Cohaesibacter gelatinilyticus: one gene and its partners. Each later gene encodes a partner of the first gene's protein in a complex. Links are inferred from orthologs where the notes say so. Each region holds a gene or a part of one and is shown in the gene's direction. Other genes may lie near its edges.

Region 1 (7,401 bases):
CCGGAAGCAGGCGATATGATCGCCAAGATGCTCGACGACTCTTATCAATGGTTTGTGGATCTCGTTGCAAAGCATCGCCCTTTTGACCGCACCAAGGCACTCGAGCTCGCTGATGGTCGCGTTGTAACGGGAGGCCAGGCGGTAAGTCTGAAACTGGTGGACGAGCTTGGTGGTCCGGAAGATGCCAAAAACTGGATGGTGACAAAACACAAGCTATCGACAGATCTGAAGTTGATCGAATGGAAACCGGCACCTTTGCGGGATGATCTCCCATTTGGTCTCGCGAGCGCTTTCTTGTCAAAATGGTTACCACAGCCAATAATTGAGCTGTTTGGCGCACAAAAACCAATCCATAAACTTGACGGACTGGTTTCAGTTTGGCAGGCTCAAAAAAGTAAACAATAAGAAGCCATTATGCCAGCGTCATTGTGAACGACCCGTCAAATTCCTGATGGGTAGGGGAAGACGTCAATAGAAGGAACACGGACAATGATCAAGTCCGAGCTTGTTCAGCATATTGCAGAGCAAAATCCACATTTATATCAACGGGATGTCGAGCATATTGTGAATGCCATCCTTGATGAGATTTCCGACGCGCTTGCACGGGGTGACCGTGTTGAGTTGCGTGGCTTCGGAGCTTTTTCGGTCAAAAACCGTCCTGCTCGAATCGGTCGAAATCCGCGAACAGGCGAACGTGTGTCTGTTGCCGAAAAATTTGTACCTTTCTTCAAAACCGGCAAGGAAATGCGTGAGCGTTTGAATGACGGCGAAGATCTGGAATAGAAGCCAAGCGAGTATCCGAATATCATGAAAGCTCTCAAGCGCCTGTTTCTGTTTCTGGTTTTGATTCCATTTGGCATCGCCTTCGTATCGCTTGCCGTGGCCAACCGTCATGTGGTTCCATTGGTCCTGGACCCGTTTTCACCTGAAAATCCGGCATTTGCTGTCGATGTGCCGCTGTTCTGGATTGTGTTCGGAGCATTGATGTCTGGAATTCTTATCGGCGGTGTGATGGCATGGTTGAAACAGGGGCGTCATCGTAAGGCCGCACGTTCCAATCGCTATGAAGCCAGAAAATGGCGTAACGAGGCGGACCGTCAGCATCAGCGGGTTGAAAAGCTCAATGAGCAGGTCAAAGCTGCTGGTCCTTCCTTGCCAGCACCAGATACCAAAACAGCAGCGTAAAAATTCGCGACTGACTTTGTTGCCTTTGCCTGTGTCAGGCATGATTATTTTTCGATATATTTTGTTGTCTCCATCTCGCCACGATGTGTGGTGAGATGGGCTTCCCTGTTATGCCAGAGTGTTTTTGAAGGCAGCCCCGCTTCTTTCCAACGGAATTCACGAATATGCAGACAGGGGCTGATGTTTGGGTGCGCCCTGAGCAATTGATCCGGGAGAGAGATGATGCATGTGCTATCTGCAGATGACGTGAATGGCTTGATGCAATATCCGGCTTTGGTGGAAGCGCTTCGCTCAGCATTTCAGGGCGAGATCACGACACCTGTTCGACACCATCATACGATTGAGATGCCCGATCAATCTGACGCCACATTGTTGCTGATGCCAGCTTGGCATGATGCCATGGCAAAAGGGCATTCAAACAATGGATATGTCGGTATCAAGATGGTTTCCGTCTATCCCGATAATGCGCAAAGAGCCCAAAAACCCTCCATTCTTGGCACCTATCTGTTACTTGATGGCGCCACTGGCGAAATTCGTGCAATTATGGATGGCCCGGCCATTACTGTCTGGCGAACCGCTTGTGCTTCGGCTTTGGCGGCAAGTTATCTAGCTCATGAAAATGCAGAGGAACTGCTGATGGTGGGAACCGGCGCTCTGTCTGAGCATCTGGTTCGAGCACATTTGGCGGTACGCCCACTTAAACGGATACGCGTTTGGGGACGTAATCCAGCCAAGGCAGAGCAACTTGTCATATCCATGGGGAATATCGATCTGGATATCGATGTAGTGGAGGATCTGGCGGAAGCTGCCACAAAAGCTGATGTCATTTCCTGCGCTACCATGGCAAGCGATCCATTGATCATGGGGGAATGGTTGAAACCGGGTGCGCATCTGGATCTGGTCGGGGCTTATCGACCGGATATGCGCGAAAGCGATGATGAAGCGATCCGTAGGGCCAATGTTTTTTGTGATACAAAAGCCGGCGCAACCAAAGAAGGGGGCGATCTTGTCCAACCTTTGGCAGATGGCATCTTGACTCTTGACCAGATCAAGGGTGATTTATTTGAACTATGCAAAGGTGAAGTCAAAGGCCGCGTAACGGATGATGAGATCACCCTGTTTAAAAGCGTAGGAACGGCAATTGAAGATTTGGCCGCCGCGCAATATCTTTACGAACTGAGCCATTAACGAGGAAAAGGGGAGGGCAGATATGTATGTAAAAATTTGTGGTCTGTCCACGCCAGATACGATTGAAACGGGTCTTGCCAGCGGGGCCAACTGGATCGGATTTGTCTTTTTTCCAAAAAGCCCGAGGCATGTGAATTATGGGGAAGCGAAGGATCTGGTGGGTCCGGTACGCGGGAAAGCGTCCATAGTCGCTCTTACAGTCAATGCTACCGATGAAGAGCTGAAAGCCATTGATGAAGCCATCAATCCAGACATCTGGCAATTGCATGGCAGCGAGACACCGGAACGAGTGGCGGAAATCCGTCAAAAATTTGGACGTCCGGTGATGAAAGCCCTGGCAATTCGGGATGAAGCTGATCTGGCTCCGATCCCTGATTATGAAGCCGTGTGCGATGTCTTGCTGTTTGATGCAAAACCGCCCAAAGATATGAAGACCGAATTGCCTGGTGGCAACGGTATTTCCTTTGATTGGCGTCTGATCAAGAACTTGCAGCTCAAGAAACCTTTTATGCTGTCCGGTGGTTTGAACCCGGACAATGTGGCCGAGGCCATTCGCCTTACAAGGCCACAAGGGGTTGATGTTTCCTCAGGCATTGAAAGCTCTCCCGGCGTTAAGGATCGGGAAAAAATCATTCAATTCATTCGCGCTGCGAAGGAAGCTGCAAGCACTTGATCCGAGCGTCTCGGAAGTATTTGCAGATTTTCCGCGCGCACAACGCATAAAGGAATGCGTTATGACCAAGTCATCTTCTGACACCGGGGCTATTGTTGCGCCCAATTCATTGGCCGCAGGGCCAGACGAACGAGGTTTTTTTGGCATTTATGGCGGACAATTCGTCTCTGAAACCCTGATGCCGCTCATTTTGGATTTGAATGAAGCTTATGAGAAAGCCAAGAACGATCCGGCTTTCCATGACGAGCTGGCTTATCTTCACAAGCATTATGTGGGACGTGAAAGCCCGCTCTATTTTGCCGAGCGCCTGACCGAAGAGCTGGGTGGTGCAAAAATCTATTTCAAGCGCGATGAGCTGAACCATACCGGCAGTCACAAGATCAACAATTGCCTTGGGCAAATACTGCTGGCAAAACGTATGGGCAAAACCCGTATCATCGCCGAGACCGGTGCTGGTCAGCATGGTGTGGCCACGGCCACGGTTTGCGCACGTTTTGGTTTCCCGTGTGAAGTCTATATGGGAGCGACTGACGTGGAACGTCAGGCTCCGAACGTGTTTCGCATGAAGCTCCTGGGCGGTAAGGTAAACCCCGTCACCGCGGGTGCAGGTACACTGAAAGATGCCATGAACGAGGCCCTGCGTGATTGGGTAACCAATGTCGAGAACACCTATTACATCATTGGTACTGCCGCAGGTCCGCATCCTTATCCTGCAATGGTGCGTGATTTCCAATCCATCATCGGGCGGGAAGTCAAAAAGCAGATGATGGAAGCGGAAGGCCGTCTGCCAGACATGCTGGTGGCGTGTCTTGGTGGTGGTTCCAACGCCATCGGTTTGTTCCATCCATTCCTGGAAGACGAAGATGTGAAAATCATTGGAGTGGAAGCAGCTGGCAAAGGCCTGGATACCGAAGAGCATTGCGCATCGCTGAATGCTGGCAAACCAGGTGTGCTTCATGGCAACCGCACCTATTTGCTGCAAGATGACGATGGTCAGATTCTGGAAGGTCATTCCATCTCTGCGGGTCTTGATTATCCAGGTATTGGCCCCGAACATTCCTATCTTCGTGATAGCGGCCGTGTGGAATATGTCTCGGCAGGCGATCAGGAAGCTCTGGAAGCCTTCCAGCTGCTCTGTCGCACCGAGGGTATTATTCCGGCACTGGAACCATCCCACGCCCTGGCTCATGTGATCAAAATTGCGCCAACGATGGATAAAGACCAGATCATTGTAATGAATCTGTGTGGTCGTGGTGACAAGGATGTCTTTACCGTTGGCGGTCATCTGGGCGTTGATCTGACCAGCAATTAAGCAATCAGCAAAAGAGATAAAGCAATGGAAACAACTCGCATTGATACTCGCTTTGCTGCTTGCAAAGCTGAAAACCGTCCTGCATTGGTGACCTTCATCACGGCAGGCGATCCAGATCTGGAAACGTCTTTGGCAATCCTGAAAGCAATGCCAAAAGCTGGTGCAGATGTCATCGAACTTGGTATGCCGTTTTCCGATCCGATGGCGGAAGGCGTGCCGATACAGCTTGCAACACAGAGAGCATTGTCCAGCGGTCAGACCATGCAAAAGACACTGAATATGGTCCGCGAATTTCGAAAAGATGATAACGACACGCCGATCATTTTGATGGGTTATTACAACCCAATTTACAGTTGGGGGGTCAACAAGTTCGTCAAGGATGCCAAGGATGCTGGTGTCGATGGATTGATCGTGGTCGATCTGCCACCAGAGCATGATGATGAGCTTTGCCTACCCGCTCGTGATGGTGGCTTGAACTTCATCCGTCTGGCGACGCCGACAACCAAAGGCAAACGTCTGGATCAGGTGCTGCAGAATACCTCTGGCTTTGTTTATTATGTCTCAGTCACCGGTGTAACTGGTTCTGGTGCATTGAACGCAGATGCCGCGGCCGAAGCGGTGAGCACCATCAAAGGTCACACCGATCTGCCTGTTGCAGTTGGCTTTGGTGTGAAGACACCAGAACAAGCCAAGGCTATTGGCAAAAATGCCGACGGCGTGGTGGTCGGCTCGGTTCTGGTCAATGCCATTCGCGAAAGTCTGGATGCAGACGGCAAGGCAACCGATGCCACTGTTAACTCTGTTACCAGCATCATCGAAGGGTTGGCAGAGGGCGCGAAAGCGTCAAAGGCCTAACAAAAGGGGAAAAAGCAGGCCAAAATTGAAATTTTGGCCTCCCCATCACCACAATTGAGTGCTAAAGCATAGCCAAATTGTCATATAGGCTCGCACCTAACTGAATGCGGGCCTTTTGGCATACGAACATCAGTATTCCCGATTTTCATGAAAAGTGATAATCGGGACAGTCTCAGGAATTGGCTCGTGAACTGGATTAACACTGTCGTCAGACCGAAAATTCGCTCCATTCTCTCTCGTCGTGACACTCCGGAAAATCTCTGGATCAAATGTCCTGTTACCGGAGAAATGGTGTTCCATCGTGATCTGGAAGCAAATCAGTTTGTGGTTCCCAATTCCGACTTCCACATGCGCATCAACGGCAACCAGCGTCTGACCTATTTCTTCGATGATGGGAAGTTCGATCTGGTTGATCTGCCGGAAGCTGCTTCTGACCCATTGAAGTTCAAAGACACGAAACGCTATGTTGATCGGGTGAAAGACGCGCGTGCCAAAACAGGCCGAAAGGACAGTGTTCTGGTTGCCACAGGCAGCATCGAAGGTCTGAAAGTTACCACCGCAGTGCAGGATTTTACCTTCCTTGGCGGCTCCCTCGGGATGGCAGCAGGTGAAGCGCTGATCACTGGCATGATGAAGGCAGTTGAAGATGAGACCCCGTTCATCTTGTTCGCAGCATCTGGTGGTGCGCGCATGCAGGAAGGCATTCTGTCTCTGATGCAGATGCCGCGTGTGACCGTTGCTGTTCAAGCTCTACGTGAAGCAGGTCTTCCTTATATTGTCGTGCTGACCGACCCAACCACTGGCGGCGTCACCGCATCCTACGCGATGTTGGGTGACATCCAGTTGGCCGAACCTGGTGCGTTGATTGGTTTTGCTGGTCAGCGTGTGATTGAGCAGACCATTCGTGAGAAGTTGCCTGAAGGCTTCCAGCGGGCAGAATACCTGAAAGAGCATGGCATGGTGGACATGGTGGTGCATCGCCACGATATGAAATCTACCATTGCCCGTTTGTGCCGTTTCTTCACAAATCAGGAAATGCCTGCTGAACTGAAGCAGACAAATTCTGGCTCTGGTGAAGACGAAGAAGGCAATGCCGCTGTATCCAACGCAGTCGATTCCGATGCGCAAGTGGCAGAAGCTGCCGCATCAAATGAGAATGCAGACAAGGCAGCGGAACAAGCTGCTCAGTAAAAAATTGCACATTGATCGTTGGAATGCCTCAGGAACTGGTTTTCTGAGGCATTTTTCTTATGTTATCCTTTCGGCTAAAATCATACCTCAACTCAGGGAAAGCTATGCTTGACCCGAGGTTTCGCCAAGGTCCTCCATGCAGCAAATCAACTCTATCCTGTCGCGCCTGAGTATGTTTCACCCTGATGAGATTGATCTGGGATTGGAACGTCTGTTCACATTATTGGGAAAGTTGGGCAATCCACATCTATTGCTCCCACCCGTCATTCATGTCGCCGGAACCAATGGCAAAGGCTCCACCTCAGCCTTGTTAAGAGCGATGTTGGAAGCGCAGGGGCTGAAGGTGCATGTTTATACATCACCTCATTTGGTGGACTTTCGTGAGCGCATTCGCCTTGCAGGCATGCTGGTAAGCGAGGAAAGCCTGTTGGCGGCCTTGCAGCAATGTGAAAAAGCCAATGGAGATGGTGAGGTTACTTTCTTCGAGATTACCACTGCCGCAGCTCTTCTGCTGTTCAGCCAGATACCGGCAGACATCGTGATATTGGAAGTAGGTCTTGGCGGAAGGCTGGATGCCACCAATGTCATCCCACGACCGGCCATGACCATGATTACTCCGATTGCGCGGGATCACGAAGAATATCTTGGCTCAGACCTCGCCGGCATCGCCAAAGAAAAGGCTGGAATTTTCAAAGCTGGTAGCCCGATCATCGTTGGGCCCCAGGCTGATGTTGTTCGCGATGCATTGGAGGACGAAGCTCGTACCAAAAGAGCTGGCCCACTTTTTGTCCATGCTCAGGATTGGATGAGTTATGAGGAACATGGACGACTGGTCTATCAGGATGAAAATGGTTTGCTGGATTTGCCCTTGCCACGCTTGCTGGGCCAGCATCAAATCTCCAATGCAGGCATGGCGATAGCGGCACTGAGAGCATTGGCACAATCTGGCCTGCTTGATTTGAGCGATGAGGCCATCGCACAAGGCTTGCAGCAGGTG
Region 2 (7,255 bases), on another replicon or contig:
TTGGGTGTGATCTGCGGTCTGGGCGCACGGGGATATTTGCTTGCACTGGACGCTCTTGTCTCTCATCTGGAACAAAAACACGATTAAACCGGGCTGCAAGAACTAAGCTGCACCGACACTGACGGAAACCTGAAAATGACAAAAGAAAAAAACAAGCTTGATCCGGATTTCATTCGCCAACTGGCTGAATTGGTTCAGTCCACAGATCTGACCGAGATCGAGGTTGAACAGGACGATTTACGTATTCGCGTCGCCCGCGAAATCATAGTACAGCAAGCCGCGATTGCGGCACCTGTCGCCGCAGCTCCTGCCCCTGTGGCAGCTCCGGCTACAGCTGCACCTGCTCCAATCGCCGAAACTGCCGCTGCCGGTGGCGGTCAGGATCTATCCAATGCAGTTCGTTCCCCAATGGTTGGTACCGCTTATATGTCTCCGGAACCAGGTGCCGCAGCCTTTATCGCTGTCGGAGATCAGGTTCGTGAAGGTCAGACCCTGATGATTGTGGAAGCCATGAAAACCATGAACCACATCCCGGCAACTAAGTCCGGCAAAGTCACTGCCATTCTGGTAGAAGATGCTCAACCGGTAGAGTTTGACGAACCACTTATCATCATCGAATAATCACCACGCTTTAGGGGAAACGCATGTTTTCAAAGGTTTTGATTGCCAACCGTGGTGAAATTGCCCTGCGCGTATTGCGCGCCTGTAAAGAACTGGGCATTCAGACGGTTGCTGTCCATTCCACAGCAGATGCCGAGGCCATGCATGTAAAGCTGGCCGACGAAAGCGTTTGTATTGGTCCGCCAATGGCACGTGACAGCTATCTTAACATTCCGCAAATCCTGGCTGCTTGTGAAATCACTGGAGCCGATGCGGTCCATCCTGGCTATGGCTTCCTGTCAGAGAATGCTCGCTTCGCCGAAATTCTGGAAGCTCACAACATCCAGTTCATCGGCCCAAGCGCTGAGCATATTCGCGTGATGGGCGACAAGATCGCCGCCAAGCAGACAGCCGAACGCTTGGGGATTCCTGTCGTACCAGGTTCTGCTGGAGGTGTTGACACCCCGGAAGAAGCAAAGCGTATTTCTTCCGATATGGGCTATCCTGTACTTATCAAGGCCGCATCTGGCGGCGGCGGTAAAGGAATGCAGGTTGTTCGCTCGGAAGACGAGATTGAACTTGCATTTTCAACAGCCCGTTCCGAAGCAGCAGCCAACTTTGGCGACGATACGGTCTATATTGAGAAATATCTCGGCAAACCACGCCATATCGAAGTACAGGTAATGGGCGATGGCAAAGGTCATGCCATCCATCTGGGTGAGCGTGACTGCTCCTTGCAACGCCGTCACCAAAAGGTCTGGGAAGAAGCACGTTCCCCGGCTCTGAATGATGAGCAACAGGCCAAAATTGGCGAGATCTGTGCCAATGCCATGAAAGGTCTCGGCTATTCCGGTGCTGGTACCATCGAATTTCTCTATGAGAATGGTGAATTTTATTTCATCGAGATGAATACCCGCTTGCAGGTAGAGCATCCTGTCACCGAAATGATCACACGCATTGATCTGGTTAATGAGCAGTTGAAAGTTGCCTGTGGTGCCGGACTTGATATCAAGCAGGAAGATGTCCGCTTCCATGGCCACGCCATCGAATGTCGCATCAATGCTGAGAATGCTCAGACTTTCCGCCCATCACCCGGCAAGATTTCCCATTATCACCCTCCGGGTGGCCTGGGTGTGCGTGTGGATTCCGGTGTTTATCAGGGATATTCCATTCCACCATATTACGACTCTCTGATTGGCAAATTGATCGTGACTGGTCGTAACCGTGTGGAATGCATGATGCGCCTGCGTCGCGCACTGGATGAGTTCGTGATTGACGGGATCGAGACCACCATTCCGCTTTTCCGCAATCTGGTGGATAATGCTGATATCGCCAATGGCGCATATGACATCCACTGGTTGGAAAACTATCTCGAAAAAACTGTGATTGAAATGTAAATCACTTGCTTTTATCGACCCAAAACTCAACAGGCTGCAAAACTATTTTTTGCAGCCTGTTTTCTTTTTGAACAGAAAAGCTAGTCTGTTTCCATGAATGACCCTGATTTTGCGATTACTCCGCAGCTGCTTTTGCGCGCCTATGCTGCAGGCATCTTTCCGATGGCTGAAAGCGCCGACGACAAGACGCTGATGTGGATCGAGCCAGACATGCGCGGCATCATACCGCTGGATGATTTTCATCTATCCAGACGCATGAAACGCACCATGCGAACCACCACATTCACGATTACCGCTGATAAGAATTTCGGATTGGTGATGGATACATGCGCACAATCAGTAGCAGATCGACCCTCGACCTGGATCAACAACCAGATCCATGACCTATATCGCCAGCTCCACGAGATGGGTTATTGTCATTCGGTCGAGGTATGGGATGGTGAGCAACTCGTGGGGGGGCTCTATGGTGTGAGTTTGGGCACTGCATTTTTTGGAGAAAGCATGGTGTCCCGGGCACGTGATGCCTCCAAGATTGCATTGGTTCATTTGATCGAGCGTCTGAAAGCGGGGGGATATACCCTGTTGGATACCCAGTTCATCACCGACCATTTACGCCAATTCGGTGCCATCGAGATTGCAAAAGATGACTATCACGGCTTGCTTGATCATGCGCTTCAAGCTCATGCCGACTTTTTTGCACTGGACAAAGAAGACAAAGAAGACAAAGAAGACAAAGAATTGTCCCGAAAACCAGACACCAGAAACTAGACCATATTGCAGTGAGTTGGCCTCACCTTGCATGGTCTAATTCTTTGTGGATGAGCATTTTTGCGTTGGACTGTAAATCCAATCCTGTGATCCGCGCACTAAAAAAGAGGTCAATCGCCCCTTTGCGTGAAATGACCGAGCCTAGCTATTTGGAGCCGGTACGTTGGTATTCTGCTTGCAATCAACCAGCCAGACATCATACACACCATGCTCAACCGCATTAAGGCCCGGGCTGGAAGCAAACATCCAGCCCGTAAAAATTCTGCGAACCTTGCGCTCCAGTGTGATTTCGTCCACTTCAACAAAACCGGTGGTCTGCTGAGGCTCCGTAGGTGGTCGGGTATAACAAACCCGGGGCGTTACCTGCAACGCACCGAACTGTACAGTCTCATCTACATAGACATCGAACTGAATGATACGGCCAGTAATCTTGTCCAACCCGGAGAAAACCGCAACGCCGTTGGCAATTTTATCAGCCTTCGCTGACTGCATAGCCAGAGCCAGCACTACCCATAGCAGCATCACGCCCATGACAAGCGTTCGTGACATTTTCTTCAATCGAGCAGGCTGAGCGCGCATCATATCATTTTGTTCCAGATCTCGTTCCCCAAAACGCCAAAGTCACCAGCGTGGGGCCATACTTTTCCTATCCCCGAACATGGCCCAAAAGCAACCGCTTTTTGGGAAGCCTGATCGACATTCCTGAGCAGAACGGAAAAGTCCCCAAATATCAAATCCATCGCTGTTATAAGCAGCAATGGGGCAGCACTGTGTCAAAAAACCACTGCACTTCTTCAGAGGTGGAACAGCGATTGATTCCTTTTCCAGCAAATCCGGGATTCACAAAACAAAACCCGCATTCAGAGATCGAACTGAAAATGCGGGTTTTAAATACACATCATTTGGCTGCAAAAGAACTAAGGACTCCAAGCCTCATAGTCACCACTGACTTGCGGCCGGTTCTCCGGGGTCAGGATGGAGCCGCCCGGATGATAGGCTTTTGCCGTGCCAGTCATGTTCGGCTGATGCTCTTTTTCCCATTCACGCGGAATATATTCGTCCTGAGTCGGTGGGATATCGGTACGATGATGCATCCAGCCATGCCAACCAGAAGGAATTGCACTTGCATCAGCTTCCTGAGCATAGATAACCCAGCGACGCTCGCCTTTTCGACTGGCAGAATAAGCAGCATTGTTGCTGACATCCTGTTTGTAATATTTATTGCCAAACTGGTCTTTGCCAACATAGGTGCCATGACGCCAAGTATGGAACATGGTGCCAATGGTCGTGTTGCCCCACCAGGTCAGAATCAAAAGGAGATATTTCTTCATGGTCGTACCGGTCCGGTTGAGATTTGATGGCACTAGACCCGAAAACGCCCATATTGTCCAGTCCACCAAGTGCAAAAAGACCCAAATGAAAAGCTTTTCCGCCTATTTGGTGGAATAATGGCCAGAACAGGCAAATCAGCAAAAAGACATTCTCCATAACAGGAGGTCAACCGGTACGCCGTCGAGAAACCCGACCATATCGGCCAACGGAACCAGAACGCGCAGGGCGCTCCTGATTGGTCTTTGGAGTCTTTTCCATCTCTTCGCTCTGCTGTTCTGCCTGGCGGTGGAGCTTGGAGATGATCTGCTGGCTACGAGAGCCATAATAGCTGGGCATCATATGATCAGGAATGACCTCATGATTGAGAATATTATCAACCTGTTTTTGATGTTCTTTGGCCTGAGGCAGAACTTGCTCGTGAAATTCACGCGCTTTTTCCAATGAGGCCAGTTTCGATCGTTTCTCACGCAGGGTTTCACGCATACCCGAGATGATATAACGATCCCCAGCCAGATCCATCAAACGATCATCATTCAATAGAGAAATCAGCCGCTGTTGCAGTACCGCAGCAGATAGCGGTTTTGCCAGCACATGATGTGCCCCTGCCTGAAACAATTGCGCAACTCTCTTCTGCGTTGCATGAGCAGTCACGACAATCACGGGCACAAAGCATAAAGGCACCATGGTTTTCTGACGTACCAGATGCAATAGCTGTGTTCCACTCATGGGGTTCATGACCAGATCGGTCAAAATAACGTTGGGCGGCTCATGAAGCATGGCTTGCAATGCCAGATCTCCACGATCAAAGGTCCGAACGCGCGCTACTTTCAAACTGGAAATCATGGAACGGATCATCGTCAGAACGGTTCGGGAGTCATCCACGATCACGATATCCAGCGAATCAAGGTTCAGACCATATGCAGAATGATGTTCCATAGTCGCGCCACCTCGTCTCACCCTCAAAAGAGACAACTCTTTGTCAGGTTTATCCTTTTTTAATTCGGAGACAAAAGCTAGCACAGAGACTTTAAGCGCCCTTCAAAAATGGCTGTCAGTTTTGACTAAAATTTTAACAAGAATTTTCTCGATTGGCTCGAATCGTTTCACACAGGCGAAAAGGCCGATTACTCGCGATTCTCCCCCCTTTCCCCAGCCGAGTGAAAATACACTAGATATTGATTGACAGAAAACAGACCCTCTAGATGTTGACGCCCGGCATGCTGATCGCCATAATTGGACCATAATCAAACAGCGGTGCGCTTCAGGCGGTTTCAGCGGTTTGAGTTTTCAGTATTTTGTATGCGTTTCCAAGCGTGGCTCATCAGATCCACGGCATGAGTTTGCCGTGAAATCACCTCCGTGCCGCGACGGATTCTTGCGTGCGATTTCCTCTGAAATCCAACCGAGGATAACAACATATAGTGCATGACATTTGATTATATGCTATATATAGATTCATCTGACATTCAGATGAAACTGTAGAATTTTCGGGTCGAATGTCGAAAAACGCCCAATCAAGCGTTGTGAGACACCATAGTTCGGCATCTGTCAGCACCCCGCTAGGCCACCCGCTGACAATACCGAACCGACATAACTATGCGGTGATCCTTATTGGACCGCCTGCCACGAAGGACAAATTGAGGGAAGAAAATGCGTGTAGAGCGGCGCTATACTACCAAGGGCAAATCTGCCTATGAGTCCATCGAATTTCGCAAAGCCACCAGCGAAATTCGCAATCCAGATGGATCTATCGTTTTCCAGCTGGAAAATATTGATGTCCCGGTAACCTGGTCTCAGGTTGCGTCCGATATTCTGGCACAGAAATATTTCCGCAAAGCAGGTGTTCCTGCCGCTCTGAAAAAAGTCGAAGAAAATTCTGTTCCTTCCTGGCTTTGGCGTTCTGTTCCTGATGAAGAAGCTCTCGCTGAGCTACCAGAAGATGAGCGCTTTGGACCGGAAATGTCTTGTCAGCAGGTGTTTGACCGTCTGGCTGGCACATGGACCTATTGGGGTTGGAAAGGCGGTTACTTCGATACCGACGAAGACGCCCGTGCTTTCTTTGACGAACTGCGCTATATGCTCTGCACCCAGCGCGTAGCACCCAACTCCCCTCAATGGTTCAATACCGGCCTGCACTGGGCCTATGGCATTGATGGCCCAAGTCAGGGGCACCATTATGTAGATTTCGAGACAGGTCGCCTGACCCGTTCTGCATCCGCTTATGAGCATCCGCAACCACATGCCTGCTTCATCCAATCTATCGGCGATGATCTGGTGAATGATGGCGGCATCATGGATCTTTGGGTTCGTGAAGCACGCCTCTTCAAATACGGTTCAGGTACAGGCACCAACTTCTCGTCCCTGCGCTCAGCAGGCGAACCCCTCTCCGGTGGCGGTAAATCCTCCGGTCTGATGTCCTTCCTCAAGATCGGTGACCGTGCAGCAGGTGCAATCAAATCCGGCGGCACCACTCGTCGCGCAGCAAAAATGGTCGTGGTAGACATCGACCATCCCGATATCGAGGAATACATTTCCTGGAAGGTGAAGGAAGAAGAGAAGGTTGCGGCAATTGTTACCGGCTCCAAGATCGTCTCCAAGCACCTTAAAACGATCCTCAAAGCTTGTGTCAATTGCGAAGGCTCCAACGACGAATGCTTTGATCCAGCCAAGAACCCGGCTTTGAAACGCGAGATCCGCGCAGCCAAGAAAGCACAGGTTCCTGAAAACTATATCCGCCGCGTTATTCAATTTGCAAAGCAAGGATACAAGGACCTCGAGTTCGAGACCTACAACACCGATTGGGATAGTGGTGCCTACCTGACTGTATCCGGCCAGAACTCCAATAATTCCGTTCGTGTGACCGATGACTTCCTGAATGCCGTCGAACAGGACAAGGACTGGAACCTTGTAGGCCGTATCAAAGGTGACATTCGCAAAACCGTCAAAGCAAAGGAACTTTGGGAATCCATCGGTTATGCTGCATGGGCTTCTGCTGATCCCGGCCTGCAATATCACACCACCATCAATGACTGGCATACCTGCATCAATGATGGTGAGATCATCGCGTCCAACCCATGTTCGGAATATATGTTCCTGGACAATACCGCATGTAACCTCGCATCGTTAAACCTGCTGCAGTTCCGTCATGAAGATGGCAG
Region 3 (7,297 bases), on another replicon or contig:
ATGCGTGAAGATGACCCCTCCACATCCTTGCAGGCTCCCAAACGTCACCGGCCCTTGCCCAAGATTCTGACCATTGAAGAAGTGGATCGACTGATTGAGGCTGCACGCTTCAATGCCAGTCTGGAAGGCCCGACGCCCAAACGCCAAATTCGCGCACTGCGTCACTATGTTTTGCTGGAAGTCCTTTATGCCACTGGTTTGCGGGTCTCCGAACTTGTTTCACTTCCTGCCGCTGCCGCTCATCAAGATGCGCAATTTCTCTCCGTTATCGGTAAAGGCAGCAAGGAACGATTGGTACCGCTCTCTGATCGGGCAAAGGATGCCATGATCCACTATCAGGCAATGCTCGCATCCCAACTGAAAGCCAAGGGCACCACAGAGGACAAGAAGTGGCTCTTTCCATCCTTTGGCAAGAGCGGTCATTACACCCGTCAGGCCTTTGGTCGTGAGCTGAAAAGTCTCGCTGATGATGTCGGGCTGGACGCAAAATCCGTCTCACCTCATGTATTGCGCCATGCCTTTGCCAGCCATTTGCTGCAAAATGGTGCCAATTTACGCATGCTGCAAAAACTGCTCGGCCATGCCGATATTTCCACCACTCAGATTTATACCCATGTCATGGATGAGAAGCTGCGCGAGCTGGTGGAACAGCATCATCCACTGGCTTCAAAAGCACAAAAATCTTGAAGTGCCACAATTTCTACACAAATAAGGACAATGAGCCCCTTGATCCTGACTGACGCTTTAACTCTAACGGGCAAATACGACAGGATTGCTTGACACAGCGATGACAAAGGTTCAGGGTCGCGCCAATCTTGGCAAGCGCCCCGTTCATCACGAGACGCGCTACCGAAAAGCCCTGCAAGGGGGGCTAAAAAAGAGAGACATCGGACAAACCGACTATGCATAGCTATCTGGAATTTGAAAAACCCGTTGCCGATCTCGAAGGCAAGGTACAGGAATTGCTCTCCATGCAAGAAAATGGGGAAGCGGTTGATGTAGGCGATGAAATCTCTCGCCTGCAGGCAAAAGCGCAAAGCGCCATGGTCGATATTTATGCCAATCTCACCCCTTGGCACAAAACCCAGATCGCACGTCATCCGGATCGTCCGCATTTCCGCGAATATGTCAATCAGCTGATCGAAGAATTCACCCCCTTGGCTGGTGATCGCAAATTCGCCGATGACGAAGCCATTCAGGCTGGCTTTGGCCGCTTCGAAGGCAAACCCGTAGCCATCATGGGCCACGAAAAAGGCCATGATACCGAAAGCCGTCTGCGTCATAATTTTGGCATGGCTCGCCCGGAAGGCTATCGCAAAGCTGTTCGCATCATGGAATTGGCCGAACGCTTCAATTTGCCGCTCATTACATTCGTTGATACAGCAGGTGCATATCCCGGCATTGGCGCGGAAGAGCGCGGGCAGGCAGAAGCTATTGCACGCTCGACTGATGCTTGCCTTGCGATGAATACCCCCAATGTATCCTTGATCATTGGAGAAGGTGGTTCTGGTGGTGCAATTGCAATCGCTGCAGCCAACAAGGTCTTCATGCTTGAGCATGCCATCTATAGCGTGATCTCTCCGGAAGGTGCAGCCTCCATTCTGTGGCGCGATTCAACCCGTGCTCAGGACGCTGCCACATCCATGAAGATAACCGCACAGGATCTGAAAGAATTCAAAGTCATCGATGATATCGTTGGTGAGCCTGTTGGTGGGGCCCATCGCAACCCGGAAAGCGTCATCGCACAAGCTGGCAGCTTGATTTCCAGCGCACTAGCCGAATATGAAGGCATGTCCGCTCAGGAAATCCGCAAGGCGCGGCGTGATCGTTTCCTGGCCATTGGCCGTACTTTGTAAAAAGCAAAAGATTGACTAAATGATCATCTTTCTGATGGATCATGACTACATACAAAGGCGATGCAGTGCATCGCCTTTTTTGCTTTCCAATCGCAATTCTTCCGTAAAATCAAGGCTTAATGGCTGCCCTAATTTTGCCCTTACTGCCCACTATCACTGTGCGTTGGGTTGGGCACGGTAACAGACTGTCAATCTGTTTACGTTACGCTTCGTTAAGAATAAACTCGGCATCAAACCGGGCATGTAGATCAGTAAGCAGGCGAGTGAATGCTTAAAAACCGCAAATGGCAAAGTTTAGCAACAACAGCATTGCTGTTGACCCTTGCAGCTTGTAACGCCGAACAATGGGGCGACAACAAGCATCTTCAGCCACTGAGCAGCAAGATCAAATCCGAGATCAAGGATATTGGTTCCACCAAAAATGCGCCGCTCTATATCCGTATTTTCAAAAAAGAAGCGGTTCTGGAAGCTTGGAAACAGAAAAAAGATGGCACCTATGCCCTGCTGAAGACCTATCCCATTTGCGCTTATTCTGGTGAGGTGGGTCCAAAGAAGAAGGAAGGTGACCGTCAGGCGCCGGAAGGCTTCTATGCCATCACTCCTGGCCAGATGAATCCGAATTCCAGTTATTATCTCTCTTTCAATCTTGGCTATCCGAACAAGTTTGATCGCTCTTATGGCCGTACCGGCAAACATTTGATGGTGCATGGTTCCTGCTCATCCCGTGGCTGCTATGCCATGGAAGATGAGCCAATTGCAGAAATTTACGCTTTGGGTCGTGAAGCCTTTGAAGGAGGGCAACGCTCTTTCAAGGTCCATGCCTTCCCGTTTCGCATGACACCAGAAAACATGGCCAAACATCGCAAGAGCGAACATTTCCCATTCTGGGTCAATTTGAAAAATGGCTATGACCATTTTCAGGTGACCAAGAAACCACCCAATGTGGAAGTCTGCAACCGTACCTATGTCTTCAACCCACAAGGCGGCGGAAGTTTCAACGCCCAGGGACCCTGCCCGGATTATACCATCGAACCAAGTTTGATGGCTGCCCTGCAGTCAAAGCGTTCGGCTGAGGAAATCCAGTTCCAGAAAGCCATCAGGGCACTAGAAGAAAAAGCAGCTGAAAAACAAGCGGATGATCTGGAAACGATTGCGGATGCTCAACGCGATATTCTGACTCGGCGCAAGCGCATTTCTGAGGGCAAAAATCCCGATGGCTTCATTGCGGGCCTGATACAGGGAAATCCAACAACACCTGGATCAACTGCCCCTACAGTGGCCTCACAAGCTCCTGTTTCTGGCCAGGCTGTTCCAGCATCTGCTCAGACACCAGCTCAGCCAGGTGGCGTCAGCGGTTTCTTCGAATCCATCTCTTCAGGAATTTCCAATCCGTTCAAGAAGACACCACCCGCACCTGTGGCCACGCCTGCAGCAGAAGCCGTGACACTTCCTGCAACACCGAAGCCCAAAAGCTAGCCACCGGTTACAATCCGACTGATCAGACAAATTTGCGGAAAAGTCTTGTTTCATCAAACAAGGCTTCAAGCACCTGCATCCGATCCTTGGTATCTCCCCAGTTTTCGGTTTGCACTGCTGCAATCATGGTCTCGATTACGAACATTATGACCACCGAGCTATCCCATGCCGACGGCACTTCAATTCTGCAATTAAAACAATAATCTGCCACCTCGGAAACCGGCGAACTCCATTGATCGGTGAACAGAATCACCTGAACACCGCGATCCCGCGCCATCTGCGCAAGTTTTCGGATATCACGCTCATAGCGACGAATATCGAAAATGACCAATACGTCGCCTTCTTTCATATTCAAAACATAATGCGGCCAGGCATTCGAGTTGGACGCAATCAATGTCACGTCCTGTCGGATCACTTGCATATGGGTAAAAAAGTAATCTGCCAATGCTCGCGATATGCGTCCGCCCACTATGTGAACAGAACGTTTTGTATCTGCCAGAAGGTTGGCCGCATTATCAAAATCATCGACGTCGATCTGAGCAAGGGTCTGGCGCATATTCTGCATTACAGAATCAGCGAAACGATTGAGTATATGCGTATCCGGTGCCGCCTCGCTCCAGCGATCATGCTTGGCAATCGGGTCCGAGATCTTGGCTTCCAGTTCGCTATGCAAGCAGGCCTGAAATTCGGGATATCCCTTGAAGCCCAGCTTCTGAACCATCCGAGCGACAGTGGGTGTTGAGACCTTGGCATTCTCAGCCAGCGTCGTAATACTGCCAAGACCCGAAACCGGGTAATTTTCCAGCAAGCAATTTGCCAACTGACGCTCAGCGCGGGTCAGGTCATCAAAATTATTACGCAGCAATTCCGCGATGGTTTTTGAGCGATCAGACAAAAGGCTCCTCGCTTTCCGAGTTGATTCCATTCAGCTAATTGTTACAGATTTTTGCAGCAAATCGCAATCTGAAAAGATTTTTTCAGAAACTCTATTGACAAACAGATCCATCCTGAACAATTCTTTACAAAAATCCAACAGGATCAGGGATCATCCGTGCCACATTCTGCTTCAAATCAGAACAAAATGACCGTCTTGCAGACCGGAGAGCCCTCCCCGGTGACATTGATCCATGCGCAAGCAGCTGGCGACATCCTATTGATTTGCGAACATGCCTCAAATCATTTCCCGAAATCACTCGGCAGCCTGGGATTGAATGAGGAAGCAACCAGGAGCCATGTTGCCTGGGATCCGGGTGCATTGGGTGTGTCACTACACTTAAGCAAATTGCTGGATGCCAGCTTCATCCATCAGAATTACTCACGCCTCGTTTATGATTGCAATCGTCCACCAAGTGCTCACGATGCCATGCCAGCGCGTAGTGAAGTCTTCGATATTCCCGGCAATCATAATCTCTCACAAGATGATAGAGATGCGCGTACCAATGCCATCTATCGTCCGTTTGAGACAGCACTCGCAGACTTCATCAAGGCGCGCAGAGAAGCGAGTCGTCCACCCTTCATCATCACAATCCATTCCTTCACGCCCATCTATCACGGCAAGAAACGTGAGGTGGAATTGGGCATTCTTTTCGATCAGGACACCCGCCTTGCCAATGCTATTCTGCGATCAAGCACGGACGAAAACGATTTGATCATCCGTGCCAACGAACCATACAGTCCAACGGATGGCGTGACCCATACCCTTCAAACCCATGCCCTTCCCTTCGGCCTTCACAATGTGATGATCGAAATCCGCAATGATCTGATTGAAACAGAAGATCAGCAAAGGGCTATGGCTGAAAAATTATCCCGGCTGTTCACTGCAGCCATCGCCCAGATATCCGCGCAAGACGGATCCCGGACAACGGGGGCATAACCAACATGCAATCCCGCAATCGCCACCTGCCAATGGGGAGCAGATCGTGCCAAATGCGATAACAGCCTTTGTCAGATATGTGAATGTGATGAACCGTCATGTCGGTACCATCGCTATGTATCTGATTTTTGTGATGATGGGAATTCTGCTCTATTCCTCCATCTCCAAGACTTTTTTCACACCTTCCATCTGGACGTTGGAAATGGCCCAGTTCGTCATGGTGGCCTACTATCTTTTGGGTGGTGGCTATTCCATGCAGCTCGATGCCCATGTTCGTATGGATCTGTTCTATGGCAGCTGGTCACCAAAGACCCGAATGCTAATGGACTGCTTCACTGTTCTACTGCTTATCTTCTATCTGTTCATGTTGCTCTATGGCGGCATTTCGTCCACCGAATATGCTCTCAAATATGGCGAGCAGAGCTATTCCGCCTGGGCTCCTCAAATGGCTCCCATCAAAATCATCATGTGCATCGGTATCTTCCTGATGTTGCTACAGGCCATTGCAGCCTTCTTTCATGATCTTGGTCGTCTGCGCGGCGTGGATATTCTGACCGGGGAGGACATCGGATGAGCTATGAAATGATTGCCCTTTTGATGTTCAGCACCATGATGGTCATGTTGCTGACAGGACAACGTGTCTTTGGCGCCATCGGCTTTGTCGCAGCAGGTGCAGCTTTGCTGCTTTGGGGAACCGGTGGATCGGAAATGGCCTTTTCCGCATCCATGAAGCTGATGAAATGGTATCCGCTCCTCACCCTGCCATTGTTCATTTTCATGGGCTATATGCTGTCCGAATCCGGCATTGCGGAAGATCTTTACAAGATGTTCCATGTCTGGATGGGTCCGCTTCCCGGCGGCCTTGCAGTCGGCACCATCGGTCTGATGGTCATCATCTCGGCCATGAATGGTCTGTCCGTTGCTGGTATGGCGATTGGCGCAACCATCGCGCTGCCAGAGCTGTTACGCCGCGGTTATGACAAGATCATGGTTACCGGCGTCATTCAGGCAGGCTCTTCCCTTGGCATTCTGGTGCCACCATCCGTCGTTCTGGTTCTCTATGGCATGATCGCCCGCCAGCCAGTTGGCAAGCTATGGCTCGGCGGCGTGTTTCCTGGTCTCATTCTGGCGGCCATGTTCATCGCCTATATCGTGATCCGCTGCAAAATGCAGCCCAATCTTGGTCCAGCACTGCCAAAAGAAGAGCGTGACATGCCAATGAGCGAAAAGCTCAAGCTGCTACGCGCTGGCATTCTACCCTTGATCATCTTCTTCCTGATGACCGGACTGTTCCTGATGGGAGTTACATCCCTGGTCGAAAGCTCCGCGGTCGGTGCGGCTTCCGCCATGGGTGCTGCCGCCATCAAGGGGTTGCTGAACAAGCAATTGATCGAGTCCACCGTTCGCAAGACCCTTGGCATTTCCTGCATGTTCATGTGGATCATCCTTGCGGCCCTTTGCTTTGGTGCCGTGTTTGACGGTCTGGGTGCAGTGCGTGCCATCCGCACCCTGTTCCTGGATGATCTGGGCCTCGGTCCATGGGAAATCCTGATCATGATGCAGCTCTCCTACATCCTGATGGGCATGTTCCTGGATGACACCGCAATGCTTGTGATTGTGGCCCCGCTCTTCATTCCGCTTGTCGGATCTCTCGGTTTCGATCTCATCTGGTATGGCGTTCTCTACACCATCACCTGTCAGATCGCCTATATGACACCACCCTTTGGCTACAACCTGTTCCTGATGCGCGCCATGGCGCCCCCAACGATATCCCTGATCGATATCTATCGTTCCGTGGTGCCTTTCGTTGCCATCATGGTGCTGGGATTGGCCTTAGTTACCATCTTCCCCGAGCTGGCCACCTGGCTACCGGAGAAAGTCTATGCCCGCTAATGCGAGCTCCGATCTTGCCGGGAAGACCTGGCAAGATCTCCCACGATAAGAAAGGGCAAAAGCCCATAACACCTGACAAACCACCACCATCCCTTCTGACCCCAACGGGTCGGAATTCCAGAGGAGAAGATCAATGACCAACAGACGTGATTTTCTGAAAAAAGCAGGCATGGTTACTGCCGCAGCCGGGGCTTCCACC
Region 4 (7,258 bases), on another replicon or contig:
AAGGCAAGCATCTGGAAATCGAGCGCGGTGAGCCGCTTGAAAAGCCGGTTGCACCAACCCAGACCGTTTCCATGCTGACAACCGATAGCCTTGACAGCGATGAGAGCGAAGAAGACGAACGTGGCGACCAGGAACAGGAAAGCAGTTCCAAGCGTCGCCGTCGCCGTCGCCGCCGTAAGAAACCATCCTCTGCTGCCGAGGCACAGAACGAGACAACGTCAGAAGAAGATTCAACAGATTCTGATGAAGGCGAATCTGAAGCCAACGAAGATGAAGCATCAGAAGACGGCAAGGAAGATCGCCCAAGAAAGAGCCGCCGCCGTGGTCGTCGTGGCGGCCGTCGCAATCGTCGCAATCGCAATGGTGAAGAAGGCGAAGGATCTGAAAACGATACTGAAACACAGAGTGCTTCTGAAGACGAGGAAGATGCTCCTGCTGAAGCAGAAGGCTCCAGCGCTGACAGTGATGCATCTGAAACAGAAGCAGCACCAGTTGAAGCTGCTGAGGCTTCTTCCGGAGATACTGCAAGTGCTGATGAAAGCGTGACAGAAGCCAGCTCTGATGAAACACCAGCTGAGGAAGCATCAGAAGAGAAAGCTGAGGCAGCACCTGCTGAGACAGCACCTGCAGCAGAAGTATCTGAGAGCGTATCTGAAGCTGAGTCAGAGGCTGTTGAAGCTCCTGCAGAAGCAGCAGTGGAAGCTGAAGCAGCGCCAGTTGAAGAAGGCGAGGAAACGTCTGAAGCAGCAGCTGCCCCAGAAGAAGCTGAAGCTGCTGAAGAACAAGCAGCTGAAAGCAGCGAAGCACCAAGCGAGCCTCAGGTAGAAGAAAAGAAAGAGGAAGAGCCTCGTCCCAAGCGTAGTGGCTGGTGGCAGAAAAGCGGCTTTCTATAAGATCCGCTCCTTCTTCCGGAAATAAGAAAAGCCGCATCGAGATTTCGATGCGGCTTTTCTTTGTTCGAATAGGTGAGCGAACTAGAGCATTAGGCCAGCCATCCTCCCAGTCGACGCACGGCTTCTTCCATTGCACAATATGTGCCAGCAAAAGACAGACGCACATAACGATGGCCACGATCAACGTCAAAATCCGCGCCCGGCGTGATCGCAACCTTGGCCTCCTCAAGTGAACGCTTGGCAAAATCCATGGAATCATTGGTCAGATTGCCGATATCGCAATAGACATAGAATGCTCCATCCATAGGCATGAAGTTGCCCAGGCCGATCTTTGGAAGCTCCGCCATCAACAAATCTCTGTTTCTTGCATATCCGGCCTTGATGATATCCAACTCATCCGTTGCATCAAACGCCGCGATTGCTGCCACCTGAGACAACATTGGCGCAGAGATATAGAGGCTTTGCCCCAAGCATTCGACAGAACGCAGAGCAGCATCAGGCAGCACCATCCAGCCAATACGCCAACCAGTCATGCAGTAATATTTGGAGAAGGAATTGATGATCACCACATTGGGAGAATAGTGAAGAGCACATTCTGCTTTCATATCATATTCCAACCCATGATAGATTTCATCGGAGATGAACCATATTCCCAACTCCTCACAAGTCTCTATCACTGCCTTCAAGGCATCCGCTTCCATGATCGTACCAGACGGGTTGGCAGGGCTGGCAATCAACACCCCTTTTATCGGGTTGCGTGCATGCTCCGCACGAATGGCTTCAGGCGTCAGACACCAGCGATCCTCTTCCTTGGTCTCCACTTCCACCACTCCCAGACCCAGCGCACCAAGAATGTTACGATAGGCCGGATAGCCTGGCGTTGGCAGAATGACCCTGTCACCAACCTCGAACAAAGCCAGAAAAGCCAAGTTGAATCCAGCACTTGAACCCGTTGTGACAGCAATGCGGTCCGGGTTTACTTCCAGTCCATGATGGGAAGAATAATAAGCCGCAATTCTCTCCCTCAAGGATCGGATCCCAAGAGCATCCGTATAACCAATTCGTCCGTCCTGTAATGCTCTGGCCGCAGCATCCCGAACAATTTGCGGCGCAGGCGCTCCAGGCTGACCAACCTCCATATGCACGACATCCTGCCCGGCAGCTTCCAGTCGGTTGGCAGCAGACATGACATCCATGGCAAGAAAAGGCTGAATTGCCCCTCTATTTGACGTGGTCAGCATTGGCATTTTCCTTTGTGCATATTCTATCCCTATGCCATATTTTCACCTTGCTGAATTGGCATGACTACCAAAGCGATACATGCTCTAACTGGCAAGGACAACGGCACCAGAAATCACTGGTGCCAAAGGCAGGAGATCTAACCCGATGGTTGACATAACAGACATCCGCCAAGTTGGTAAAGGCTGCAACAAAAGGATTTCTGAATTCGCACAAGCCCTTGCACGAAGCTCCTTTACCCAAAAGGGACTATCATTGAGTTTGGCAGCAACCATCGCACTGACCACTATCGGTTTTGTACAACCTGCTGATGCTCAAGGGCGTAAAATTCGACTGGTGCGTGATGCTGAAACCGAAGAATTGATCCGCGATTATGCAAAACCGATTTTCAAAGCTGCGGGCCTGAAACCACGCAATGTTCGTATTCACTTGATCAACGATTCCCGTTTTAACGCCTTTGTTGTCGATTCCAAACGCATGTTCATCAACACCGGCACGTTGGTTACCGCACAGACCCCCAATGAAGTGATTGGTGTCATCGCACATGAGACCGGTCATATTGCAGGTGGCCATCTGGTCCGGCTACGTCAGGCCCTGCGCGAAGCTCAAACCATTGCTGCGATTACCATGCTGCTTGGCGTTGGCGCAGCCGTAGCAGGCGCAGCAACCCGACGAGACGGTGCAGCACAAGCAGGCACGGCAATTGCTTCTTCGGCCCCTGTACTTGCGCAGCGCACATTCCTGTCCTATGCCCGAACAGAAGAGATAGCCGCAGACCGTGCTGCTTACCGGTATCTGGAGCGTACAGGCCAATCCACCAAAGGCATGTTGACAACCTTCTCGCGCTTCGCCAATCAAACCATGTTTTCAGGGGCACATATCGACCCATATTTGCAATCGCATCCTCTCCCCCGTGATCGCATCAGCCAGCTGGAGCGTTTGGCCAAGAAAAGCCGAAACTACAACAAGAAAGATAGCAAGAGCCTCTCATACCGACACGCTATGGTAAAAGCAAAGCTCGCGGCCTTCACCCAGAACGCCAAGCGCGTGATGAGAAAATACAAAGGCAATGATCTTCCCTCTCAATATGCAAGAGCGATCACCACTTATCGCCTGGGCAATCATCGCAAGGCTTTGAAGCTCGTGGATGCTTTACTGCGGTCCCAACCCAACAATGCTTATTTCTGGGAACTTAAAGGTCAAATCCTGCTGGAAACCGGGGCGGGAGCAAAGGCAATTACGCCGTTAAATAAGGCGGTTGCTCTCAAACCCAACGTGTCACTCTTCCGAGTAATGCTGGGACAAGCCATCATATCCAGTGGAAACAGGGCAAATTACAAACAGGCAATCACTCATTTGCGCCGTGGACTGCAAAAAGATCCGGATATTGCCGTAGCCTATCGCTTTCTGGCCCAGGCTTATGATGCTATCGGCAATCGAGCAGAAGCGGAACTGGCGACGGCCAATGGTTATTTTGCCTCCGGCCAGATCGGCGCGGCAAAATCCCTGGCCACACGAGCCAAGAAGAAGCTGAAACGAGGCAGCCCCTCCTGGCTTCAGGCTGAAGACATTCTTCTGTACAAAAAACCAAAAATCTGACCTCAAGATACTCATCTAAGGGCAAAACAGAACCATATCCCTCCCAATAGCGACTTATGCGACAGACCGTCACAATTTGGTGATTGCACGGCTTTGAACAGGAAATGACCAAATCTTTTCGCTATTGTGACCCACAAATCATGTGATCTAAATCCAGCCGGTTTTCATCTTTCAGGCCGGAACCATACTTCAAGGATGCTGCCATGCGTTTCAAAACTATGTTTACTTCCGGCTTGCTTGCCTTTGGCCTGCTCGCTAGCCCAATCACTCAGCCTGCAGCCAGTGCGACCGAATTCAGCACTGACCAGAAGGCTGAAATTGAAAAGATCATGGTGGATTATCTGCTGGAAAATCCAGATGTGATTCGCAAGGTCTTTGGCTTGCTGAGAGAACAAGATGCCAAGCGCGAACAGGCGGCAGCAACGGAGCGCGCAGAAAAAGCCAAGCTCGTACTCGCCAGCAAGAAGACCGAGATCTTCAACAGTGATCTGGATCCGGTGGTCGGTAATGCCAACGGCGATGTGACCATGGTCGAGTTCCTCGATTATAATTGTGGTTATTGCAAACGCGCTTTCTCCAACATGCTGACACTCATGGAGAAAGACCAAAATCTCCGTATCGTGATCAAGGAATGGCCAGTTCTGGGACCGCAATCAGTCGAAGCAAGTCTGGTTGCCGTAGCGGTACAAAAAACCGACCCAAGCAAATATTGGGACTTCCACAAAGGCATGATGACCTTGCGCGGTCAGGCCAACAAGGAAACCGCCCTGCGCGTTGCCGAAAAGATCGGTCTGGATCGAGCAAAACTGGAAACCATGATGGACGACAAAGAAACCCTCAAACCAATCGAGGCTTCTTATGCCTTGGCTGACGAGTTGGGTCTGACCGGCACTCCTGCCTATGTAGTGGGAGAAGAGCTGATCCCTGGTTTTGTACCAGTCACGACATTGGAAACCATGATAGAAGTAGCCCGAAAAAAATCATCATAACGGTGCCTGCCGAGTTCCAAATGTGGAATTCTTCGTAATTGCTACTCCATGAAGCAAAACAAAGTATTTTTTGAGCTGAAAGGCGTTGACCAACGCTTTTCAGCTCTTTTCACTCTTAGACGAAACGCCTATAACATTTCAGGCTCTTTTTCATCTGCCTGTCGTCTTTGAGTATGGTGAAACGCTTGACGCTAATCACTCCAAGGATTGATTTGGCTGCGAGAAGGTGGAAAACAGTCCGGCCAGTGCCCATATGACATGGAAGCCAACAGGCACACGGAGCAGATGGAACCATCAATGACCAAAGAAATTTTCGTTCTCAATGGCCCCAATCTGAACAGACTTGGCACCCGTGAACCGGAGATTTATGGCTCTACCACGCTGGCTGATATCGAGAGCATGTGCATGACCAAAGCGTCCGAGCTTGGCGCCACTCTCACCTTTCGTCAAAGCAACCATGAAGGTAATCTGGTTGACTGGATTCAGGAGGCAGCTGACAAACAGGCAGGCCTCGTCATCAATCCAGCCGCCTACACCCACACCTCGGTTGCTTTGCAAGATGCAATCAAAGCAGGTGGCGTCCCCACCATTGAAGTACATCTTTCCAATATTCACGCAAGAGAATCCTTTCGACACAAATCCTATGTCTCACCTGTTGCATTGGGTGTGATCTGCGGTCTGGGCGCACGGGGATATTTGCTTGCACTGGACGCTCTTGTCTCTCATCTGGAACAAAAACACGATTAAACCGGGCTGCAAGAACTAAGCTGCACCGACACTGACGGAAACCTGAAAATGACAAAAGAAAAAAACAAGCTTGATCCGGATTTCATTCGCCAACTGGCTGAATTGGTTCAGTCCACAGATCTGACCGAGATCGAGGTTGAACAGGACGATTTACGTATTCGCGTCGCCCGCGAAATCATAGTACAGCAAGCCGCGATTGCGGCACCTGTCGCCGCAGCTCCTGCCCCTGTGGCAGCTCCGGCTACAGCTGCACCTGCTCCAATCGCCGAAACTGCCGCTGCCGGTGGCGGTCAGGATCTATCCAATGCAGTTCGTTCCCCAATGGTTGGTACCGCTTATATGTCTCCGGAACCAGGTGCCGCAGCCTTTATCGCTGTCGGAGATCAGGTTCGTGAAGGTCAGACCCTGATGATTGTGGAAGCCATGAAAACCATGAACCACATCCCGGCAACTAAGTCCGGCAAAGTCACTGCCATTCTGGTAGAAGATGCTCAACCGGTAGAGTTTGACGAACCACTTATCATCATCGAATAATCACCACGCTTTAGGGGAAACGCATGTTTTCAAAGGTTTTGATTGCCAACCGTGGTGAAATTGCCCTGCGCGTATTGCGCGCCTGTAAAGAACTGGGCATTCAGACGGTTGCTGTCCATTCCACAGCAGATGCCGAGGCCATGCATGTAAAGCTGGCCGACGAAAGCGTTTGTATTGGTCCGCCAATGGCACGTGACAGCTATCTTAACATTCCGCAAATCCTGGCTGCTTGTGAAATCACTGGAGCCGATGCGGTCCATCCTGGCTATGGCTTCCTGTCAGAGAATGCTCGCTTCGCCGAAATTCTGGAAGCTCACAACATCCAGTTCATCGGCCCAAGCGCTGAGCATATTCGCGTGATGGGCGACAAGATCGCCGCCAAGCAGACAGCCGAACGCTTGGGGATTCCTGTCGTACCAGGTTCTGCTGGAGGTGTTGACACCCCGGAAGAAGCAAAGCGTATTTCTTCCGATATGGGCTATCCTGTACTTATCAAGGCCGCATCTGGCGGCGGCGGTAAAGGAATGCAGGTTGTTCGCTCGGAAGACGAGATTGAACTTGCATTTTCAACAGCCCGTTCCGAAGCAGCAGCCAACTTTGGCGACGATACGGTCTATATTGAGAAATATCTCGGCAAACCACGCCATATCGAAGTACAGGTAATGGGCGATGGCAAAGGTCATGCCATCCATCTGGGTGAGCGTGACTGCTCCTTGCAACGCCGTCACCAAAAGGTCTGGGAAGAAGCACGTTCCCCGGCTCTGAATGATGAGCAACAGGCCAAAATTGGCGAGATCTGTGCCAATGCCATGAAAGGTCTCGGCTATTCCGGTGCTGGTACCATCGAATTTCTCTATGAGAATGGTGAATTTTATTTCATCGAGATGAATACCCGCTTGCAGGTAGAGCATCCTGTCACCGAAATGATCACACGCATTGATCTGGTTAATGAGCAGTTGAAAGTTGCCTGTGGTGCCGGACTTGATATCAAGCAGGAAGATGTCCGCTTCCATGGCCACGCCATCGAATGTCGCATCAATGCTGAGAATGCTCAGACTTTCCGCCCATCACCCGGCAAGATTTCCCATTATCACCCTCCGGGTGGCCTGGGTGTGCGTGTGGATTCCGGTGTTTATCAGGGATATTCCATTCCACCATATTACGACTCTCTGATTGGCAAATTGATCGTGACTGGTCGTAACCGTGTGGAATGCATGATGCGCCTGCGTCGCGCACTGGATGAGTTCGTGATTGACG

Evidence for each region.
Region 2: the proteins of accD (region 1) and accC are in contact, whole or in part, in a solved structure (PDB 8UXZ), measured with the Escherichia coli proteins. The link is inferred for Cohaesibacter gelatinilyticus from one-to-one orthologs.
Region 3: the proteins of accD (region 1) and CRO57_RS22975 are in contact, whole or in part, in a solved structure (PDB 8UXZ), measured with the Escherichia coli proteins. The link is inferred for Cohaesibacter gelatinilyticus from one-to-one orthologs.
Region 4: the proteins of accD (region 1) and accB are in contact, whole or in part, in a solved structure (PDB 8UXZ), measured with the Escherichia coli proteins. The link is inferred for Cohaesibacter gelatinilyticus from one-to-one orthologs.

The regions. Positions count from the first base shown.
Region 1 is NZ_OBEL01000005.1:196,333-203,733, forward strand. The notes cover bases 4,436-7,401. They hold accD (acetyl-CoA carboxylase, carboxyltransferase subunit beta), read left to right. Parts: upstream 4,436-5,399; coding sequence 5,400-6,404; downstream 6,405-7,401. Other genes in these bases: trpA (tryptophan synthase subunit alpha), read left to right, coding at 4,436-5,213; CRO57_RS18665 (bifunctional folylpolyglutamate synthase/dihydrofolate synthase), read left to right, coding at 6,541-7,401. In the rest of the region: signal peptide peptidase SppA, read left to right, coding at 1-405; CRO57_RS18630 (integration host factor subunit beta), read left to right, coding at 490-783; CRO57_RS18635 (LapA family protein), read left to right, coding at 808-1,185; lhpI (bifunctional Delta(1)-pyrroline-2-carboxylate/Delta(1)-piperideine-2-carboxylate reductase), read left to right, coding at 1,405-2,373; CRO57_RS18645 (phosphoribosylanthranilate isomerase), read left to right, coding at 2,396-3,046; trpB (tryptophan synthase subunit beta), read left to right, coding at 3,108-4,358; more of trpA, read left to right, coding at 4,383-4,435.
Region 2 is NZ_OBEL01000001.1:1,569,282-1,576,536, forward strand. What follows is about bases 1-2,820. They hold accC (acetyl-CoA carboxylase biotin carboxylase subunit), read left to right. Parts: upstream 1-644; coding sequence 645-1,997; downstream 1,998-2,820. Other genes in these bases: aroQ (type II 3-dehydroquinate dehydratase), read left to right, coding at 1-87; accB (acetyl-CoA carboxylase biotin carboxyl carrier protein), read left to right, coding at 136-621; aat (leucyl/phenylalanyl-tRNA--protein transferase), read left to right, coding at 2,091-2,765. In the rest of the region: CRO57_RS06990 (DUF2155 domain-containing protein), read right to left, coding at 2,907-3,296; CRO57_RS07000 (NADH:ubiquinone oxidoreductase subunit NDUFA12), read right to left, coding at 3,683-4,096; CRO57_RS07005 (response regulator), read right to left, coding at 4,263-5,033; CRO57_RS07010 (vitamin B12-dependent ribonucleotide reductase), read left to right, coding at 5,748-7,255. UniProt on the Escherichia coli protein: This protein is a component of the acetyl coenzyme A carboxylase complex; first, biotin carboxylase catalyzes the carboxylation of the carrier protein and then the transcarboxylase transfers the carboxyl group to form malonyl-CoA.
Region 3 is NZ_OBEL01000009.1:20,749-28,045, forward strand. What follows is about bases 18-2,879. They hold CRO57_RS22975 (acetyl-CoA carboxylase carboxyltransferase subunit alpha), read left to right. Parts: upstream 18-902; coding sequence 903-1,856; downstream 1,857-2,879. Other genes in these bases: xerD (site-specific tyrosine recombinase XerD), read left to right, coding at 18-687; CRO57_RS25275 (hypothetical protein), read left to right, coding at 788-910; CRO57_RS22980 (L,D-transpeptidase family protein), read left to right, coding at 2,124-2,879. Also shown: more of xerD, read left to right, coding at 1-17; more of CRO57_RS22980, read left to right, coding at 2,880-3,332; CRO57_RS22985 (MurR/RpiR family transcriptional regulator), read right to left, coding at 3,355-4,227; CRO57_RS22990 (N-formylglutamate amidohydrolase), read left to right, coding at 4,414-5,205; CRO57_RS22995 (TRAP transporter small permease subunit), read left to right, coding at 5,252-5,779; CRO57_RS23000 (TRAP transporter large permease), read left to right, coding at 5,776-7,098; CRO57_RS23005 (TRAP transporter substrate-binding protein), read left to right, coding at 7,232-7,297. UniProt on the Escherichia coli protein: Component of the acetyl coenzyme A carboxylase (ACC) complex. First, biotin carboxylase catalyzes the carboxylation of biotin on its carrier protein (BCCP) and then the CO(2) group is transferred by the carboxyltransferase to acetyl-CoA to form malonyl-CoA.
Region 4 is NZ_OBEL01000001.1:1,563,902-1,571,159, forward strand. What follows is about bases 4,436-7,258. They hold accB (acetyl-CoA carboxylase biotin carboxyl carrier protein), read left to right. Parts: upstream 4,436-5,515; coding sequence 5,516-6,001; downstream 6,002-7,258. Other genes in these bases: CRO57_RS06965 (DsbA family protein), read left to right, coding at 4,436-4,720; aroQ (type II 3-dehydroquinate dehydratase), read left to right, coding at 5,018-5,467; accC (acetyl-CoA carboxylase biotin carboxylase subunit), read left to right, coding at 6,025-7,258. In the rest of the region: CRO57_RS06950 (Rne/Rng family ribonuclease), read left to right, coding at 1-893; CRO57_RS06955 (pyridoxal phosphate-dependent aminotransferase), read right to left, coding at 983-2,134; CRO57_RS06960 (M48 family metalloprotease), read left to right, coding at 2,280-3,731; more of CRO57_RS06965, read left to right, coding at 3,935-4,435. UniProt on the Escherichia coli protein: This protein is a component of the acetyl coenzyme A carboxylase complex; first, biotin carboxylase catalyzes the carboxylation of the carrier protein and then the transcarboxylase transfers the carboxyl group to form malonyl-CoA.